Regions from separate parts of the Undibacterium sp. YM2 genome, predicted to be linked through region 3. Evidence: predicted binding sites of a transcription regulator. Region 3 holds the regulator's gene; each other region holds the start of a gene.

Region 1 (6,302 bases), 430 kb from region 3:
ACTGTCAAGTATGGCATTGAAGCTGGCATGATCAGTGATTTCCAGATAGGCGCCATCGCTGAAGGTGACCTTGCGCGGGGCATGCCGGGTGCGCTCAGACACCCGCAAGTCTGACAACGGGCAACTGCGTATGACCGCTGTATGCAGCGTATTGCTGGCGTCGCATACCTGGGCGATATCGCCCTGCACCAAAAACTCAACATGGTGCAGGCGCGAGGTTTTGCCATCAAAATAGATGGCGGCAACTTTGTTCATAGAGATAAATCAAAATCCAGTAAATCAGCCATACCTTCGCCAGTCGCATTGACCTGTTCTTGTGTTTCAGCAATGAAGTCATCCAGGCTGCCGTTGACTTCCAGTTGCAGGCTTTCAACACGGTAACGCATTGAGCGAATTTGTGCGAACGGGATAAACAGGCCCAGAGTACAAACAATACCAAGTATATTGGTGATGGCGATGAAAGTCATGCGACCCCATTGCAGATTGTTCCTGAACTGATGATCACCGAGTTTGGTATGGTTCCAGATCAGGTTTTGCAGCAAGGTCAGGAAGATGGGGTAGATCGCAAACATCCACATATAGAGTACGAAGATGAAAAGTCCAAATGAGGCTGCTGCAGCAACATCAAATTTGCCCCCATGGCCGCCAGCAAACAATGCCATTACTGTACTGCCAAAGCCTACGCTGATAACAATAATGCCAGCCAGCATAATACCTATGCCGACCAGGTAAGCCCAGTAAAACTGGCCAACGCCAGCATTGAAAGAAAAATGTGTACTGCCGAAACGGCTTTCGTTGTGCTGGAATCTTTTCAGGCGTTGATGGAATACGGGGGCCAGCAAGTACAGAGTGAACGCTGTCAGCAGCGGCCATAACAAGAAGGTGCTGTATGCCTGCCCTGCAGTGCCACGAAAACCAAAACGTATGCCACGGTAGCTGGAGTTATACAGCTTGAACTGCAAGCTCTTCCATACCAGCCATGGCATGACCACAACCATCATCAACATCATGGATGATCCCAGGATCATGCTAGGATCAAGTTTAAATGCTAACTGATAGCCAAAGAAAAAAACAAAAGCGACGATGCGCCCCTTGAGGATGGCAATGGCATTGCCATGATATTCAAAGCTGCTACCACCCAGATGCGTGCTGGAATACAGGTAGCGGTTGCGGCGTACCTTGGCCCAGGCAGAATAAATACCCAGGGTGATAATACTGAGTAATAAATTAACTATCCATATGCGGAAATATTCGCTGCCACTTCCTCTGAATTCAAGTTGCAAAGTGCCGCTTGATGATTGCTGACTTACCGAAAAGTCATTGTTTTGAAAGTTATCCATGCTTGTGTTTTTCCCATGCACTTTATTTTTTGGAGCATGGACAATCGCATGGAGTTAGTATTAAGTCAAGTGCATTAGCGCTTGCGACCTCTGATCAAAGATGCTTTACCACAAACTGTTGTGGAAAATAAATGGTTAAAGCGGCTTGGCTAATGCAGCTTTTTCCAGGTGGAGATAGCAGTTGTGCCATTGCCGCTAGCGCCGGCGGGTACGCGGTAACTCAGTACGTCAGCCTTTAACTCAAATTGTCTCGCCTGCTCACTGCCATCCCAGTTAGAGAAGGATGCATGTTCTATTCTGAAGACCAGCACATTTCTCTCGGTATCAATGAAGCAGCGGCCATAATGTGAACTGGTGTCGAGGGCAGCAGCGCGGTATTCTGCTTCCGTACCTTTGCGTTTGTCGCCTGCGGCAAACTTGCTGCGTTCTGATTTGTAGATTTGCAGTGAATAACGGCCAGTGCCGTCAATGATGAGCAAGCCTTGCGGATTTGCCCCAAAGGTTTCGCCACGGCTGCCGTCGGCGCGAATTTCTGGTGCAGCCAACAATACCCAGGTACCTGCCAGGTATTTTTGTGCCTGTTCATTTTTATCGACTTCCTGTTCGGTGAAAGCGCTGGCTGGAAGACTCAGGGTCAGAAGGCAAATCACAGCGATGATGTTGTTGATTGGTGTTTTGATTGAGGTTTTAACTGCGGTTTTAACTGCGGTTTTAACTGCGGTTTTCATGTCATTTCCCTTGCTGTTCATTTTTTGCTGCGTCACTGATTGCCAGCAGTAATTTGCCTGTCGTCCGGCGTGATTCCAGATCTGTATGGGCTCTGGCAGCCTGCTCCAGTGGGTAAACCTGATGTATGCGCAATCGCAATACGCCTTCGCGCAACCAGTCCAGAACCCGTTGGCTGCGGTACTTGAGGTCTTCGGCGTCAGCGATATGATGGGTGAGGGTGGGGCGGGTAAAGAACAGTGAGCCCTGGCGGCACAAGTGCATGGGGTCTATCGGCGGCACATTCCCGGCGGACTGGCCAAACAAGACCAGACTGCCCAAAGGGCGCAAGACTGCCATGCTGCCCAGGTAGGTAGTCAGGCCGACTGAGTCATACACCACATGCACACCTTTTTGCTGGGTCAACTCCCTGGTCGCTGCAACAAAGTCAGTTTCCGTATACAAAATGACGTGATCTGCTCCGGCTGCTTTGGCCAGTTCGGCTTTTTCCGCGCTGGATACCGTGCTGATAACGATCGCGCCCTTATGTTTCAGTACCTGGGTCAGTAATAAACCAACTCCACCAGCACCGGCATGCAACAGTACGGTATCGCCAGATTGCACGCGATAACTGGTTTCGGTCAGATATTGCACGGTGACGGCTTGCAGCATGGCGGCTGCGGCTTCTTGCGTGCTGACTTCGGCAGGCAGCGCGATCAGCTTCCATGCTGGAATAGCCAGGTATTCGGCATAAGAGCCCGGTTGCGACAACCAGGTTACCCTGGTGCCGGGTGTTAGCTCTGCATTGCCTTCGACCACGATGCCTGCGCCTTCTGCACCCGGTATGCAGGGCAGGGTAACCGGGTTTTGTCCATTGCGCTGATATACATCGGCGTAATTGATACCGGCGTAATCGACGCGTACCAGGACTTCCCCTTCTTTGGGCGTCGGCCTTGCCAGGTCGCGCACTTCAAGTACTTCTGGCCCACCTTGTGAAAAAAATTGTATGGCTCGCATATTTCCTCGCTTTGCTCTGATCATCAGTTGTTCAGACCCCATGTCTGTTTGTCTGGTGTGCAGCTTAATCAAAGCCGGATCGAAAGAAAATTACTGAAAAATTCGCCTCGACTGTGCATAATTGCACCATGATGAACTGGGATGATTTACGTTATTTTCTGGCACTGGTCGATTGCGGTACGCTGACTGGCGCGGCGCGTCGCCTGCAGGTAGAGCATACGACGGTTGCGCGGCGTATTGATGCGCTGGAGGCAGCCCTGAAGCTGCGTCTGTTCGATAGACTTGTACGTGGATGGCAACTCACCACAGAAGGGCATGACCTGGTCGCGCATGCAAGGGAAGTAGAAGAACGCTGGTTCAATTTTGAGAGAAAGGCACTCAGCACCAGCAAAATGGAAGGCATAGTGCGTATTTCTGCACCACCCAGTTTATCGACTTTTGTACTCGCACCCCAGCTTAAAAAACTCTGCACCAGCTTGACCGGCGTGGAATTGGAGTTGCAGGCAGAGCGGCATCAGGTCAGCTTGGGCAAGCGTGAGGCAGATATTGCATTGCGGATGGCACGTCCGCAAACGGCGGGTCTGGTGATCAAACCCTTGGCCAATGTGGGCTATGGATTGTATGCCAGCAAAACCTACCTGAAGAAGCACAAGGAAGAAGATTGGGAATTTGTTGCCTATGAAAAGAATTCTGCAACGCCCCATCATCAATGGCTGGAAGATTATCTGATGCCGCGCAAAGTCGTGTTGCGCAGTAATGACCAGATGGTGCTGGCGCAATGTGCCGCTGCTGGCCTGGGAGTAGCTGTTTTACCCCATTATTTACGTCAAAGTCATCGTGACCTGCAGCGTATAGAACAACAGGCTTGCCCCATGCGCAGAAAACTCTGGCTGGTCATGCATGATGATGTACGCCGCTCGCCGAGGGTAAGAGCAGTGGCCGATGGCTTGATTGAATTGTTTTCCAGTGCCGAAGTGAGTGATTTATTGACATAAATGAAAAGTGTGCTTGCATAAAAATACGATCTTGTCATTTTAAAATGTTGTTTTATTGAAATTTTATTTGCCAGTGTACAGTCAGTTGCTTACATGTGCTCACATTTAAATTAAGCCTATCTTAGGTAGAAACCTAAACTTTTGACAAAAACGACCGTAATACACAATATGCGGTAATCCGTCATTGGGTTTAATTTATGGGCTGGAGAGCAAAATGAGCATCAATCAAATAGCAGGTGGGGCCACTGGCGGTGTCAGTGTTGATACCCGGCAAGATGTTAAAATTGCCCCCGTTGTTGTTAAACAGGTGTCTGCTCCTGCACCTGTTGAGGCGAGTAAAACTGCTGTCAGTAAAGACAGTCAGCCTCAAAATGACATTTCTGCCAAAGAGCTCAAGAACTCTGTTGACCAGATTAACCGCGCCATAGGCTTGAATAAAAGCGTCAATCTCAACCTCGACAATGATTCCGGTAAAGTGGTGGTACAGATTGTTGATAATGAAACCAAGGTTGTCTTGCGCCAAATCCCATCAAAAGAAGTGCTGGCTATCGCCCGCGATCTTGAAGGTAAAAAAGGCGTTTTGCTTAATGATCATGCATGAATGGATGAAGAGTGATTGTCAGCTCTGATGTTGAATACTGGTTAAAGCAAGCAAATCTTCCCCTCCACGACAGGATAGGTAAGGCACCTGAAGAATTATTGGCCTATGTTGCGAAAGTGAATAACAGCACTTTTGCTGACCAACTACCTGCGCAAGCCGAACTGAATCCCGATTTTTTAAATGATATCCGCGCAGCGATAGTGGACATGCCACCTCCTGTGCTGCAGCTTTTGGATAAACCCCTGCTGGGTGTCTATTTAGGTTGCGGCCTGGGATCATCTGCGGTGACTGACGTTGTTGCAGGCCCGGATGGTAAGGTGCTCGGCCTGGTGACACTCATGGATGCCGACGCTTTTTTAGACCGCACGGCAAATGACTGGGCCAGCTGGAAAGAAAACACCCCATTTTTGCCAGGCTCAGCTTTTCAAGTCCATCTGCAAATTGAAACTGCGGAAAACGATAACCGCAAAAATGCCATGCAGTTTTTGCTCTTGCATGAATTTGGTCATGTGCTGACTGCCGGTAGCGAGTTTTTACCCGACTGGTGGATAGGTTCGCAAAAATTCAGATCGACTGAAGAATATAGTTTCTTGAGTCTGTCCTGGCAAATAGCCATGAGTGGCGACATTATTCCTTTGCTCAGACATGATTTTGAGCACCGCAAGGACTTGCGCTTTTATAGCGATCAGCAAGTTGATGGCGATTTAATCCCAGGTATCTACAAGGCGCTTGAAAAAACCGGCTTCTCCAGTCTGTATGCCGCAACCAATGCCTATGACGATTTTGCCGAAGCATTTGCCATGTATGTACATGGCATGATGATGGGCAAGCCTTATCGATTGAGCATTCGTTCTGGCGATGAAATCATCATGGAAGTGGCGGATTACTGGTCCAGCCCACGAGCCCGCTCCAGGAAACAGTTATTTGCTGAATACCTCGGTAATTGACAATACTCCCCCTAAGCTCTGGACATAAGCAGGGGGTAGATAAAGCGTTGCCTTTAGGTCACTTTTTGCTATTGAACTATTCGTTTGCATCAATAAAGCAGCAAAATTTGCTTTATTCGACACTTCATTTTCCATCCGCTCATCCATAATGTGAATAAGCTTAGGCGCTTCTTGCCTTTATGCTGCAATTATTCACGGATGGATATCTGAATGACCGTACCGCCAAAGAACTTCATGGACCCGGACGACTGGCAGGCCCTGCGTGCGCAGGGACATCGCATGCTGGACGATATCCTTGATTACGCAGAGCACATACGCGAGCGCCCGGTCTGGCAAGTGATACCGGATGAAGTGCGCGCAAAGTTCCAGTCGGGTTTGCCAACTGCGCCGACTGAGCTCGGTGAAGTGCATCAACAATTCATGGAAAATATCTTGCCGTATTCGGTAGGCAATAGCCATCCTGGCTTCATGGGCTGGGTGCAGGGAGGTGGTAATCCTGTTGGTACTTTGGCAGAAATGCTGGCAGCGGGACTGAACGCCAATCTGGGTGGGCGTGATCATATACCGATAGAAGTCGAGCGTCAGATAACGCGCTGGGTCAGCGAGCTATTCCATTTTCCGGATACTGCCAGTGGCCTGTTCGTGACTGGCACGTCGATGGCTAACTTCATTGCCGTACTGGTAGCGCGGGCGCGTA
Region 2 (6,302 bases), 250 kb from region 3:
ATATTGAGCCGGAAGTGCCAACCACAGTAGATAGCAAAGACGATACCTGTGACGCATAACCCCTGGAAAAATTCACTGTTCCGCGGGCTCCCAGTGAGCCACCACTGACCAATATTTTCAAGCCCTCGGTATCAGAGCCAGTAGCACCTGTCAGGAACTGTCCACTGCCAGCCGCTGTAATGCCATTCAGTTTGCCTGCCACGTCCACGCCGGCCGTGCCGTTGAGGACGGTGCCGGTAAAACTGGCAGCACCAGTGCCGGTGCCATTTGCCAGGTTCACATTCGAAGCACTACCATACTTGGTTGATTGCAATTGCAACTTGCCGCCGCTGTTAATGGTGGCAGTGACGGTTGAACCATTGTCTTTGAAAGTGGAATTCCCGTTGATTGAAGTTTGCAGCAAGGTTGCCAGCGAAGACGCTGTGTAAGTGCCTGCGGCCAGTGATACTAGGGATGTTTTCCCATCCAGGGTGACATTGATGGCAGTGTTGGCTGCAATGGTGGTGTTGCCGGTGCTCAGGTCCAGATCGCCTTGCAAGCCACCTTGCGTAGCAATGGCAGTGATTTCCAGGCCATAAGCGCCTTGCTTGGTTGCACTGGTAGAGCTGCTGTAACTGACCAGACTGTCCGTCGCTTTACCAACGGAGGCAAACAAACCGCTGATCTCATTGTAATTCGTCGACAAGGCAGCACTGAGTTTCGTCGAATCGACGGAGAGTGTGCCATCTTTTTGAAAATTGATGCCTATGCTGGCAAGGCTGGTGATGTTTCCACCCAGGCCGTTGACAGCAGTACTGAGTGTCGATCTGATCTGGCTTTGCACATTTCTGGCTGTAGAGTCGCCAATCAGAATGCCACCTTTTTTTGTGCTGGCATCGTAACCGGTCAAGGTTTTTAAGGTTGCCTGAAAGTCATTGTAACCTTTGACAAAACCATTAATGGCAGACTGTATGCCGCTGGTATTGGCACTCAGGGCAAGGCTGGTCGTGCCTACTTTACTGAGGTTCAGGGTGGTACCCTGTATGGCACCCGTTACTGCGTTGGACGTGCTGGAAATCGCAATGCCATTGACCGTCAGTGCTGCATTCTGGGCAGTGGTGGTTTCGGTAAAGTTTTGTGTTCCGGCAGGATCGTAATTCACCAGGCTTTGGATGGCAGCATCGCCCGTGGCAGAAATTTTAAGACTGGAGGTGGCACCAGTTTTGGCAGAAGTGAGCACCAGATGGTAAGGTGTGGCGCTACCGTCACCAACAATGGCGGCAGTTGCGCCTACCTTTGCGGCATTAATTGCGTCACGGATGCCTTGCAGTGAATTGTTAGCGCCATCAATAGTGACTGTGCCTATCGATTGCGTGGCATCCTGAGTAAAGGTAGAGCCCGTATAAACGCCATTTGCAGAAGTGCCACCAGTAATAGTGCCAAACTCAAAGGTGATCGTCGTGCTGGTGCCACTGCCGATACTGGCTGTAGAACTGACTTGACCAGCGCTGGAAATCGTTTGTGCCTGTGCCAGTTTGGTGACATTGACATTATAGTTGCCCTGGGTAGAAACGCTGGTGGTAGTGGCAGACAGGATAGAGCTGTCGCCTGCCGTAGCAGTTAACGACTGAAAAGTGCCCAGATTACTGAGGCCGGTAACATTGGACTGAAAAACGCTGAGCGCGCTGTTAAGCGTGCCATAAGCAGACAGCTTTGCCTGAAAACTGGCTTCTTTCTTCGCCAGTGTAGTCAGAGGCTGACTCTCCACCTGCATTAATTTGGTAATGAGACCGTTGACGTCCAGATTGGCGCCTAAGCCTGTCGATTGTATGCTCACATTGTTCCCCTTGTCAGACCGTACTGTACTAAATTATCGGCAAAGACAAACCAGACTTTAGAGGGGAATTTACATGCCAATTTAAAACTTAGATGCAGGACTGACTATATGATTAGCTAATTACGCTTGTTGTTTGATCAGTAAACCCTGTAGTTTATCCAGAGACCGCGAGATTTCAAGGGCTTCCTCGGACGGGATCTGGCGCAAAACTTCTTTGGTTTGCAAATCAACCACCTTAACGACTACTTTATTACTATGTTCTTCCACACTGAATTCGAGTGATTGTGACAGAGATTGGATTGTCTTGTTGATATCATCGACAGCTTTGGTCACTTTATCGAATTCTGGCGGTGCGGATGCAGAAGAGACTGCCTTGACGGCATCAATGGTTTGCGTTGATGCTGCTGCAGACCTTGAAACAGGGGCGCTGGTATCGGGGCCTGTTGCACGGTCAGTGATCAGTTGTCCTGATGGAGATGCGCTCCCTATCGACCGGATGTCCATGATCTTTTCCTTCAAGAAAAATACCCCTGGTCAAAAAGATGACCAGGGGGACATGCTTTACGCTTTAAGTATAGACCTAATTTACATAAGCCTACTGCTATTAGCCACGCAACAGGGCCAGAACGCCGTTTGGCAAGCCGTTAGCCTGTGCCAAAATCGCTGTACCAGCTTGTTGCAAGACCTGACCACGTGTCAGAGATGCTGTTTCTTGAGCGAAATCTGCATCACGGATACGGCTGCGGGATGCTGTCAAGTTTTCAGAGTTGGTCTGCAAACTTTCAATCGCAGAAGAGAAACGGTTCTGATAAGCACCCAGAGAAGCGCGGGAACTATTGATCGATTGCAGCGCCGCATCGATGGTCGTCAACGCGGCGGTGGCCCCGGCAGCGGTACCCAGATTCAGTGAAGATACACCTGCACCTACTGTTACAGTGGCAGAAGTGAAACCACCTGTCAGGTTGGCAGCTGTCAAACCAGTACCAGTACCGTTAGCCAGAGTGATACCTGCAGAGCTGGTAGAAGTCAGGGACAGTGTCGAAGTGCTGACGTCAGTTGCGCCCGTTGCCGATACAGTAATACCTGTGTTGGCAGCAGCAGCAGCAGCGTTAGTGCTGGCTGTTACAGTGATGTTGCGGCCGTCGGCAGCAGCCAGTGCGACTGCACCAGTTGTTGTGTTGAATGTAGCCGTAACACCTGTTTGTGTGCTGATTGCATTAACGGCTGCAGCAACTTGTGCGCCGCGTTGTGCGCCAGAAGTAGATGCATTCAAGGCGCCCAGATTTACGCCGTTAATTGTAATGTCGCCAGAAGCAATTGCAGTTGCAGAAGTGCTTGCAGTACCAGCAATAGTAGTGGAGCCTACAGTTGCTGTTACGCCTGTGCTGCCGCTGATCGCATTGATGGCTGCTGCCTTAGCGATACCGCTGCCTGTAGAATTGGAGAAGGATACGCCGTCAGCAGCGGACGCACCAACCTGGAAGCCGTTGATGGACAAGTCACCGGCAGCCAGAGCTGTTGTGGTAACTGCACCGGCACCGGCTACTGTCGTAGCGTAGCTGGAAGATGCACCAACACCCAGAGCGCTCGATTTTGCGCTGGAGATAGAAGCGATACTGATTTGATCGTTTGCTGTACCGTTGGCACCGACTTGGAAAGTTTGTGCAGAGAAGCTACCGTCAAGCAGGTTCACGCCGTTGAAGTTAGTGCTGCTGGCAACGCGGTTAATTTCAGAAATCAGCTGACTTGCTTCGTTGTTCAGAGCGGCGCGATCAGAAACGCTGTTGGAGCCGTTGGCGGATTGTACGGCCAGATCACGGATACGTTGCAAGTTGGAACCGATTTGTTGCAGCGCGCCCTCAGCGGTTTGCGCCAGGGAGATACCGTCGTTTGCATTACGTGCAGCTTGATTCAAGCCACCGATTTGTGAAGAAAGACGTTCGGAAATCGCCAGGCCAGCAGCATCGTCTTTTGCGCTATTGATACGCAAGCCAGAAGACAAACGTTGGAGGGACGTATTCAGAGCGGATTGAGATGTGCTCAAATTGCGTTGCGCATTCAGCGAAGCAATATTGGTATTAATAACAGCCATGGTGATTCTCCTTACCTAAGTTATACAATTTTGGCGTAGTAGCCTGAAACTTTGGTCTTTCGTGCTGACTATTGGACCGCCGTTGTAAAGGGTATCGGTAGAGACTAAAAAAGTTTTAGCGTGTTTCTGAAAATAAATCTTATTTTTTCTGCTCAAGTTTTTTTTCTCTTTCCGCTTGTCGGCGCTTTTTTTAAATACTTTAGGGGTAAATTTGATTTAGTTTTCGGCCTTTATTTAACACATGGAAACAAAATCATTAGCTATAAAATAAGCCTGAGCATGGTGGTTTCTGGTATTTTCCAGTGTGGACATGCAGTTTTATTCATTTTGCTTACTTAATTTGTAAGTCAGATGAGGTAATTGTAAAAAAGATTAATGATAAAAAGCTGACCTGGGGACCGGACATGGCAAAAACGAGTTTTGATGCGCGAAAAGCAATGCGCGATGTTCATCGACTTTTCGATGCTGGTTCTGTTTCCGAGGCCAGGCAAGGCTGCCTGACCATCATCAGGCATTTTCCGCGTCACGCAGAAGCTTTATATGCCCTGGCCAGGATGGCTGGGGATGCGGGTGAGAGTGATGAAGCCATGGGATATCTGAAACTGGCTTTTGACGTCATGCCTCACTTTCCTGACAACAGGAAGATTGCTTTCGGCATATTCAATAAATATTTGCTGGCGAAACAGTACCCCCAATTGGAAGAGGCTGGCCTGTGGCTATCAGCTTATTTGCCACGGGACGGCATCGTTTGGGACTATATAGGTGTAGCCAGGATAGAGCAGGCCAAGTTTCCGCAAGCACTTGAAGTGTTGAGCAAGGCTGTTGCCTTGTTGCCAAATAACCCCCACATACTTGCCAATATGGGCAATGTGCTGATTTCTCTGGAGCGTTGTTCCGATGCCATCGTGTATCTGGAAAAAGCACTGGCTATTCAGCCAGAGATGGTTGTTGGCCTCAATAATCTGGGAAATGCATTGCGTTTCATAGGCAAGACAGAGGAGGCGATAGCGAGTATATCGAAAGCAGTTCAATTAGACCCGGGTTTGCCCTATCTGTACAATAATCTTGGTCTCGCTTATCGTGAGCACGGTATGTATAGCGTCGCCATCGAACAATACCGGCACGCCTTGCAACTGCAGCCAGAGCTGGTACAGGTTTATCCCAATCTGATTGATGCACTGCGCCAGAACGGGCAAGTGCAGGAATCCATAGAGTGCGGGCAGCATGCGCTGACGCTGACCCACGATATTCCTGAAATCTGGGGGGCTTATGGTGACACCTTGCGCGAGGCGAACCATCTCGATGCGGCGATTGAAGCTTATATCAAGGCCCTGTCTTTCAAGCAGGATAGCGTGTCTTCTTTCAACCGGAAAATTTACACTAACCTCTTATTTTGTCTGAATTACCATCCGGATTTAACGCCTGAGGTGATTTATAACGCTTACCATGAATTTGATTTGCGTTTTACTGCGCCGCTCAAGGCAACATGGAAGAAATTTGAAAATGTCCGCGTGCCGGGCAGACGTCTCAAAGTGGGCTATGTGACGCAAGCTTTTTATAATCATGTTTGCAAGTATTTCCTGCTGCCGCTGATAGAGGGCCATGACAAGGATCAGGTTGAAGTCTATGCCTACGCAAATCCGCCTTTCGAAGATGAAGTGACTGCCTATTATAAGAAGCAGGTAGATCACTGGGTGCCAACCCGGGATCTGACGGATGAGGCGCTGGCCGAGCGTATTCGCGCCGACGGGATTGATGTCCTGGTGGATGTGGCAGGCCATACCAATGGCAATCGTTTACCGGTCTTTGCGCGCAAACCGGCCCCTGTTTCCTTGCATTGGCTGGAGTATGGTTACACGACGGGTCTAAGTGCCATAGATTATTACTTGACTGACAAGCCCACAATTACGGACAATTGCGCACATTTATTTTCTGAGAAAGTCTGGTGCCTGGATGGTCCGGCCTATGTTTACAGGCCAGATACGCGCAGGGCAGAGCTGACGCCTTCACCTTTTGAAAAAACAGGTCTGATTACCTTCGGTAGTTTATCGCGTTCAACCAGGATAAATCATCGTGTAGTGCGCGTCTGGGCAACGATACTGGATGCAATGCCAGATTCGCAATTAATAATCAATAGTGGTGACTTTAAAGACCCACAAGTACAGGAAGAAATGGCATCACGCTTCATGCGCTATGGTATAGAGCGCTCACGATTACATATAGGATTCAGTACACCATCCTGGGAAGTGTTGAAACACATCGATATCAGCCTGGATTGTTTTCCCCATAATTCGGGAACGACTCTGCTTGAGTCGTTATATATGGGCATACCCTTTATCTCTCTGGCAGACCGGCCTTCAGTTGGTCGCATCGGCGCCAGCATATTGACAGCAA
Region 3 (6,302 bases):
GTACCCGTGGCGAATTCGTCGAAAGTACAAATTTCGACCCTGTCTTCACAGTTGCAAGCCTTGCAAAGTACGCAGGCAAGCAATGCTGTGTTTGAGACCAAGAAGGTGGAAGCTATCAAGCTGGCCATTTCCGAAGGACGCTTCCAGGTCAATTCGGAAAAAGTCGCTGACGGGCTTCTGGAAACAGTTAAAGATTTGCTCAACGCCAGAAAACGTTAAAAAATGAACGCAACAGGTTCCGGACATAGCGCTATTCAACAATGCCTGCAGGAAGAAGTGAGCATCATGTCTTCGCTTGCTGATTTGCTCAAGCAAGAGCAGGCGGCATTGGTAGAAAGCGATATAGTCCAGCTCAATGACTTTACCCAGAGCAAGGGACAGCTTGTGGTCAAAATGACAGAACTGGAAAAAAAGCGTAACAGCTTTTTGAATGAACTTGGATTTAATGCTGACATAGACGGCATGCAGGCTTATTTGCAACAAGCCGGCGTCGCCCAAACCAGCGCGCAGGACTGGGATGCTTTATTGCAACTGACTGTGCAAGCCAAAGAAGACAACCGCACCAATGGTTTGCTGATCAACCGCAGATTATCGCTGAACCAGGCAACCTTGCATTTATTACAGAAAAACAATAATCAGGCTGGCTCCATGTACGGCCCCAATGGTCAATCGACCGTCAAAACTACGCTTGGCAAGGGCTATATCGCTACCTGATCGTGCTTGCACGGTCTGCTTGCGCTTTGATTACGCGCTGCTGATTTTCACAGACGACCAACTCTGATCACGACTTCGTTAGCATGTCCGTGCTGCGCTGACCATACTGCGCCGACTATCCCGCCCGTAACTGGCAAAACTCCTTAATCTCCAGGATTTTCAGGTTTTCAAGGCCCCGGCGCCACGCCAGACAAAGATGCCGCAACTGGCCGCGTTGCTGGTGCAGGCAATGATGTTGCCGCCGCCCCAGATGCTGGGCTCAAGGGTACCTCTATCACAGGTTCAGGCAATACAGCCAGTATGGTGACGGATACACGCCTGTTTCTGGCCCTCCCTTCCGGTGTGTCATTGTCACTGACAGGTAGTTTTGCGCCCTGCCCTACTGCAGTCACGCGGTTTTCATCGACACCATTTTCCGTGAGCAAACGGGCAACCGTGCTGGCGCGTACGGCCGACAATTCCCAATTTGACGGGAAGATGGGGTTACTGATAGGTAGGTTGTCAGTATGTCCCTCTACCTGTATGGCATGGGTATCAAGCTTGAGGACACCGGCAATCGCTCTCAGTGCCTGTATGGAATCGACATTCAGGCGCGCATCACCAGGAGCGAACAAGAGGCTGGCATTGATTTCTATGGTAATACCGCGGCTGGTCTGGGTAACCCTGACCTTGCCTTCGCGCACCAGAGGCTCCAGCACGGTCATGATATCTTTGGCCATGGTCGTCATTTGCGCTTTTTCTTTGCGCAAACCTTCATTGATACGGTTTTTGACCAGGGGCAAGGGATCGAGCTTGATCTTTTGCTCAAGCTGCGCATCGACAGGCTTGGGATTCACCGTCATGACTTTGCCAAAGGCACCAGTCAGTGAGTTGGACAAGACCCGGTATTTGCCCTCGTTCAGCGAGGAGATGGCATACATGACAACAAAAAACGCAAACAGCAAGGTAATAAAATCCGCGTAAGAAACCAGCCATCTCTCATGGTTGTCTGGTTCTTCGTGGTATTTTTTCCTTGCCATAAGTGTATTTTTTCAGTGTCACTGCGTCGCTTAATTGCGGTGGTTGGTCAGTCTTTCTTCCACCACGCGCGGACTGTCACCCAGGGCGATGCTATAAAAAATATCGGACAACATTTCACGGCGCGTCACTTCACGGCCTATGATTTCCTTGAGTTTATTGCTGACGGGCAAAAATAACAGGTTAGCCAGGCCCACGCCATAGATCGTGGCTACAAAGGCAACGGCAATACCACCACCAAGCTTGGATGGGTCACTGAGATTTTCCATGACATGGATAAGCCCCAGCACAGCCCCAAGAATACCTATGGTCGGGGAATACCCACCCGCAGACTCCCAGATTTTAGCGGCCTGACGCTGCTCCATTTCATACAATGAAATATCGACATCCAGTATGTCTTTCAAGCGTATAGGGTCTATGCCATCGATCACCAGGCGCAAGCCTTTGCCTATGAAGGGATCGGTAGAAGCATTCATGTAACGTTCCAGGCTCAGGAAGCCTTCACGCCTGGCCACCACACTCCAGATCAGTGCATCGGCAATATTTTTCTTGCTGCTGTCAGGCGGTTCAGACACTACCCAGCGCAACATGCGCACACCACGCATGAAGGTGTTCATCCTGCTTTGCAAGAGTACCGCACCGAGAGTACCAATGACCACAATCACAAAAGCAGCCGGCTGCACCAGCGAAGACAGGCGCCCGCCCTCGATCAGCTGGCCACTGACGATGCCGAGTACCACCAGTATCAAACCAATTATGCTAGCCCAGTCCACGCTTTCTCCCTTAAGTATGCCCTGAGCCTGGCAACTGCCTGACTGTGTAATTGAGAAACCCGCGACTCCGATACCCCCATCACGGCCCCGATTTCCTTGAGATTCAATTCCTGCTCATAGTACAGGCCCATCAGCAATTTCTCCCGCTCCGGCAGGCTGTCTATGGCACCGATGACGGCGTCACGGAAGTCATCATTGAGCAGATCCTGCAGAGGATCGCCAGAAAAGTCTGAGCAATAATGGTCAAGAAAATGCTCCTTGGTATCAGCATCATGAAAGTCTTCGTAATAGACCAGTTGATGCCCGCCACTGTCAGTGAGCAGGTTCTGATACTCTTCAAGGCTCAGCTTGAGTGATTTTGCCACCTCGGTTTCCAGCGGTGGCCTGCCCAGCTTTTGCTGCAGCACATTCATGGCATTTTCTATCTTGCGCATGTTCTGGCGCACGCCACGCGGCAGCCAGTCGCTACTACGCAACTCGTCCAGCATGGCACCACGTATGCGCTGTACTGCATAGGTTTCAAACTGGGCACCATGGGTATCTTCGTAGCGGTTAACCGCATCCAGCAGGCCTATCATACCGGCCTGCACAAGATCATCCACCTCCACACTGGGAGGCAGGCGCGCCTTCAACTGGTAAGCCAGACGCTTGACCAGAGGCGCATGCTCCCTTAACAGGAAGTTTTTATCTGATTTTCCGCTCGCGGTGTACATTGTTTTGATTATATTCCGAGACCGACACCCAGCTCAGGGACTCCCTCTGCACATAAGGTGGAACGCGCGGTCTTCGCCAATTGTTCAGCCAGCCGGGAGAATGCCAGCGAAGCAAGGGCTTTAGGAAAAGCGTCAATCACAGAGCGTCCCAAATGTGCAGCCTTTCTTACATGTTCATCTTCTGGCACGTGGCCGACGTAGTGCAGCGGCACTGCCAGGTAACGGCTGGCCGCCTGCGCCATATTCGTATAAATCAATCTCGCCTCTTTTTCCGATGCTCCGGACACTAAAATACCATAACCACGTCGCCCCAGCCGGTTGCTCACACGCTTGATCAATCCGTAAGCGGCCTTGATCATGTCGGGGTCAGCAGAAACCTGTATCACCAGTTCGCTGTCATCCAGCGTCGCCAGCGGAAAACTGTCATCCAGATTGATCTCACTATCGACGATGACCAGGTCCGCACGGTTGGCCGCCACATCAAATACTTTGGACAAATGCCGGGTATTTTCGGGCGGCAGCCACGCGTGACGGGCCAGCATCGTTACCGACAGGCCTGCAGCCACCAATTTGACTGCTTCCTTCATTGTACGCTGTTGTCTCGCTACATCCAATAAGGTCTGATCAAGGTTGGCATTCAACCAGGCTCCCACACTATTTTCGGAAGAGCGCGCATCCACCATCAAGACCTGGTTACCCTGGCGCGCCAGCGACACCCCGAGATTGACCAACATGCCACTCTTTTCATCTTCTCTCAAGGCTGACAAAAAGGTAAATACCCGTGGTTTTGGCCCAGCCAGCATACGGCGCAGGCCTTCTGCCTGATCGAAACTAGCCAAGGGACACCTCCTGACCAGCACGTCCTGATTTTCCTGCCGCGGCACCAGCAATACCGGCGCCAGCCATCAGCAAGGGTAATTCTTCATCCAGATAACGGAAAGCCGCCGTTTCACGCTTGAGCTTGAAGGCGCGATCTATCAGGTAGAGCTTGTTGGCGATATGCAGGTCCTCAGGTACACGCTGTCCACTGGCGACGTAATACACCATGAGTTTCTGGCGTATCGCGATATCCAGTGCACCACCTATGGTGGCCGCCTCATCAAGCTTGGTCAGGATACAGCCTGCCAGACCATTGCCCTGATAGGCACGTACGACCTCACTCAAGGTTTCACCCGTTGAAGTCGCATTCAGGCACAGCAAACGCTTTACCGGAGTGTCTGTTCCAGACAACATTGCCACCTGCTCAGTCACCATTTTGTCACGCTGGCTGACACCGACAGTATCAATCAGGACCGTGTGCTTGTTCTTGAGCTCCGACAAGGCGATGCGTAAATCTGCCTCATCCTTGACCGCATGCACCATGACACCCAATATCTTGCCGTAGATACGCAATTGCTCAAAACCGCCAATACGATAACCGTCCGTCGTGATCAGGGCCAGTTTGGATGGGCCATGACGCATGACACAACGAGCCGCCAGCTTGGCCGTTGTGGTCGTCTTGCCGACGCCTGTGGGGCCTACCAGGGCATACACCCCGCCCTTTTCCAGCATCTCATTTTCATTGTCTATGGTTGACAGGTTACGGGTCAGGACGTTTTTGATCCAGTCCAGGCCATTTTCAAGCTTGCCTGCTTCAGGCAGCTTTTCCACCAGATAGCGAGACAGACTGGCACTGAAACCTGTCGCCAGTAATTCACGCAGGATTTCTGCTTTTTGTGGCTGGCGTTTTTGCGTTTGTGTCCAGGAGATTTCTGCCAACTGAGATTCCAGCATGCTGCGCATGGAACGTATTTCTGACATGACATCGTTAAGCTCATTGGCACTCACCGGGGCTTCGATTTCACTGGCAAAACCAGATGCACCGGTCGCCGCCTTGAAAGTCGGCACACTTGCAGGAGCCTCCACGGCTCGCTCAAACGCACGCGGTCTGATAAGTGGTTCATCAGACTGGAATTGAGGGCTAAGACGAGGAGCAAAGCGCGGCACTTCAGGCACCGGTGCCTCATCGCTGGAAGCAGGTGCAATGGCACTGATGGCTTCATCAGCCATGGCCAGAATCTCCACCTTGCCGCCCACATTACGGTTGGACAGGATCACGGCATCTGCCCCCAAAGCATCGCGCAACATGCGCAAAGCTTCGCGAGAAGTGTTCGCGGTAAATTTTCTGACGTTCATGATTGACCTCCGACCAGACTGGTGACTCTAATGGTTTTTGTTTCAGGTACTTCTGCGTGTGACAAGACTTTGAGTTGTGGCAAATTGCGGCGCAGGAAGCGTGACAGCAAGGCGCGCAATGGCGCAGGCACAAGCAGCACTGGCGTCAGGCCCATTTGCTCCTGATGCTGGGCCGCAGCCTCGGTCTGGCTTGCCAGCGTGTCGGCCAGGCCAGGTTCTATGCCAGAGCCATCAGCGCCGCTGGTTTGCAGGGCTTGCATCAATAGGCGTTCGAGGCGGCTATCCAGGGTCATGACCGTCATCTCATTCCCGGTCGGGAAGATTTGCTGGACGATGGCACGGCCCAAAGCGATCCTGACTTGCGCCGTCAACTCATTCGCATCCTGGGTATGCATGGCTTGCTCAGACAGGGTCTCAATAATGGTACGCATATCGCGGATATGCACACCCTCGACCAGCAGGTTTTGTAATACTTTTTGCAGGATGGACAGAGGCAGGGCTTTTGGCACCAGCTCTTCCACCATTTTGGGCATGTCTTTTGCCAGGTGATCCATGAGCAACTGCACTTCCTGGCGCCCCAGCAACTCTGCCGCATGGCTGGTGATCAGGTGATTCAGATGGGTGGCAATAACGGTGCCAGAATCGACCACGGTATACCCCATCGCTTGCGCCTGTTCACGCAGTGCGGCGTCTATCCAGATCGCTGGCAAGCCAAAGGCAGGATCATTGGTGACGGCACCTGGCAAATTACCGGTCACCATGCCAGGATTGATCGCCAGATATTGTCCGCTCAATGCCTCACCGGCACCGACTTCCACACCCTTGAGGGTGATCCTGTATGCCGAAGGCTTGAGTTCCAGATTATCGCGTATATGGACGGGGGGTGACAAAAATCCCACTTCCTGGGCAA

The links. The regulator FliA, encoded in region 3, starts transcription of late flagellar genes. The targets are predictions, from matches to a motif close to CTAAAGTTTNNNNNNNNNNNGCCGNTA.
Region 1: a site for FliA is predicted at 4,191-4,217, ahead of UNDYM_RS07905 (flagellar protein FlaG). Genes of this name have one in related genera too.
Region 2: a site for FliA is predicted at 1,851-1,877, ahead of fliD (flagellar filament capping protein FliD). Genes of this name have one in related genera too.

What each region holds. Positions count from the first base shown of each region.
Region 1 covers NZ_AP018441.1:1,795,931-1,802,232, forward strand. Annotated here, with positions in the region: gene UNDYM_RS07880 (M48 family metallopeptidase) at 1-255, opposite strand, end outside; gene UNDYM_RS07885 (YjgN family protein) at 252-1,340, opposite strand; gene UNDYM_RS07890 (lipocalin-like domain-containing protein) at 1,490-2,068, opposite strand; gene UNDYM_RS07895 (quinone oxidoreductase) at 2,070-3,062, opposite strand; gene UNDYM_RS07900 (LysR family transcriptional regulator) at 3,191-4,057, shown strand; gene UNDYM_RS07905 (flagellar protein FlaG) at 4,272-4,658, shown strand; gene UNDYM_RS07910 (hypothetical protein) at 4,670-5,605, shown strand; gene UNDYM_RS07915 (pyridoxal-dependent decarboxylase) at 5,816-6,302, shown strand, end outside.
Region 2 covers NZ_AP018441.1:2,467,605-2,473,906, forward strand. Annotated here, with positions in the region: gene fliD (flagellar filament capping protein FliD) at 1-1,816, opposite strand, end outside; gene UNDYM_RS11215 (flagellar protein FlaG) at 1,937-2,320, opposite strand; gene UNDYM_RS11220 (flagellin) at 2,421-3,908, opposite strand; gene UNDYM_RS11225 (tetratricopeptide repeat protein) at 4,313-6,302, shown strand, end outside.
Region 3 covers NZ_AP018441.1:2,222,149-2,228,450, reverse strand. Annotated here, with positions in the region: gene flgM (flagellar biosynthesis anti-sigma factor FlgM) at 1-219, shown strand, start outside; gene UNDYM_RS10045 (flagella synthesis protein FlgN) at 223-714, shown strand; gene motD (flagellar motor protein MotD) at 882-1,733, opposite strand; gene UNDYM_RS10035 (flagellar motor protein) at 1,764-2,504, opposite strand; gene UNDYM_RS10030 (RNA polymerase sigma factor FliA) at 2,486-3,217, opposite strand; gene UNDYM_RS10025 (MinD/ParA family protein) at 3,226-4,056, opposite strand; gene flhF (flagellar biosynthesis protein FlhF) at 4,049-5,392, opposite strand; gene flhA (flagellar biosynthesis protein FlhA) at 5,389-6,302, opposite strand, start outside.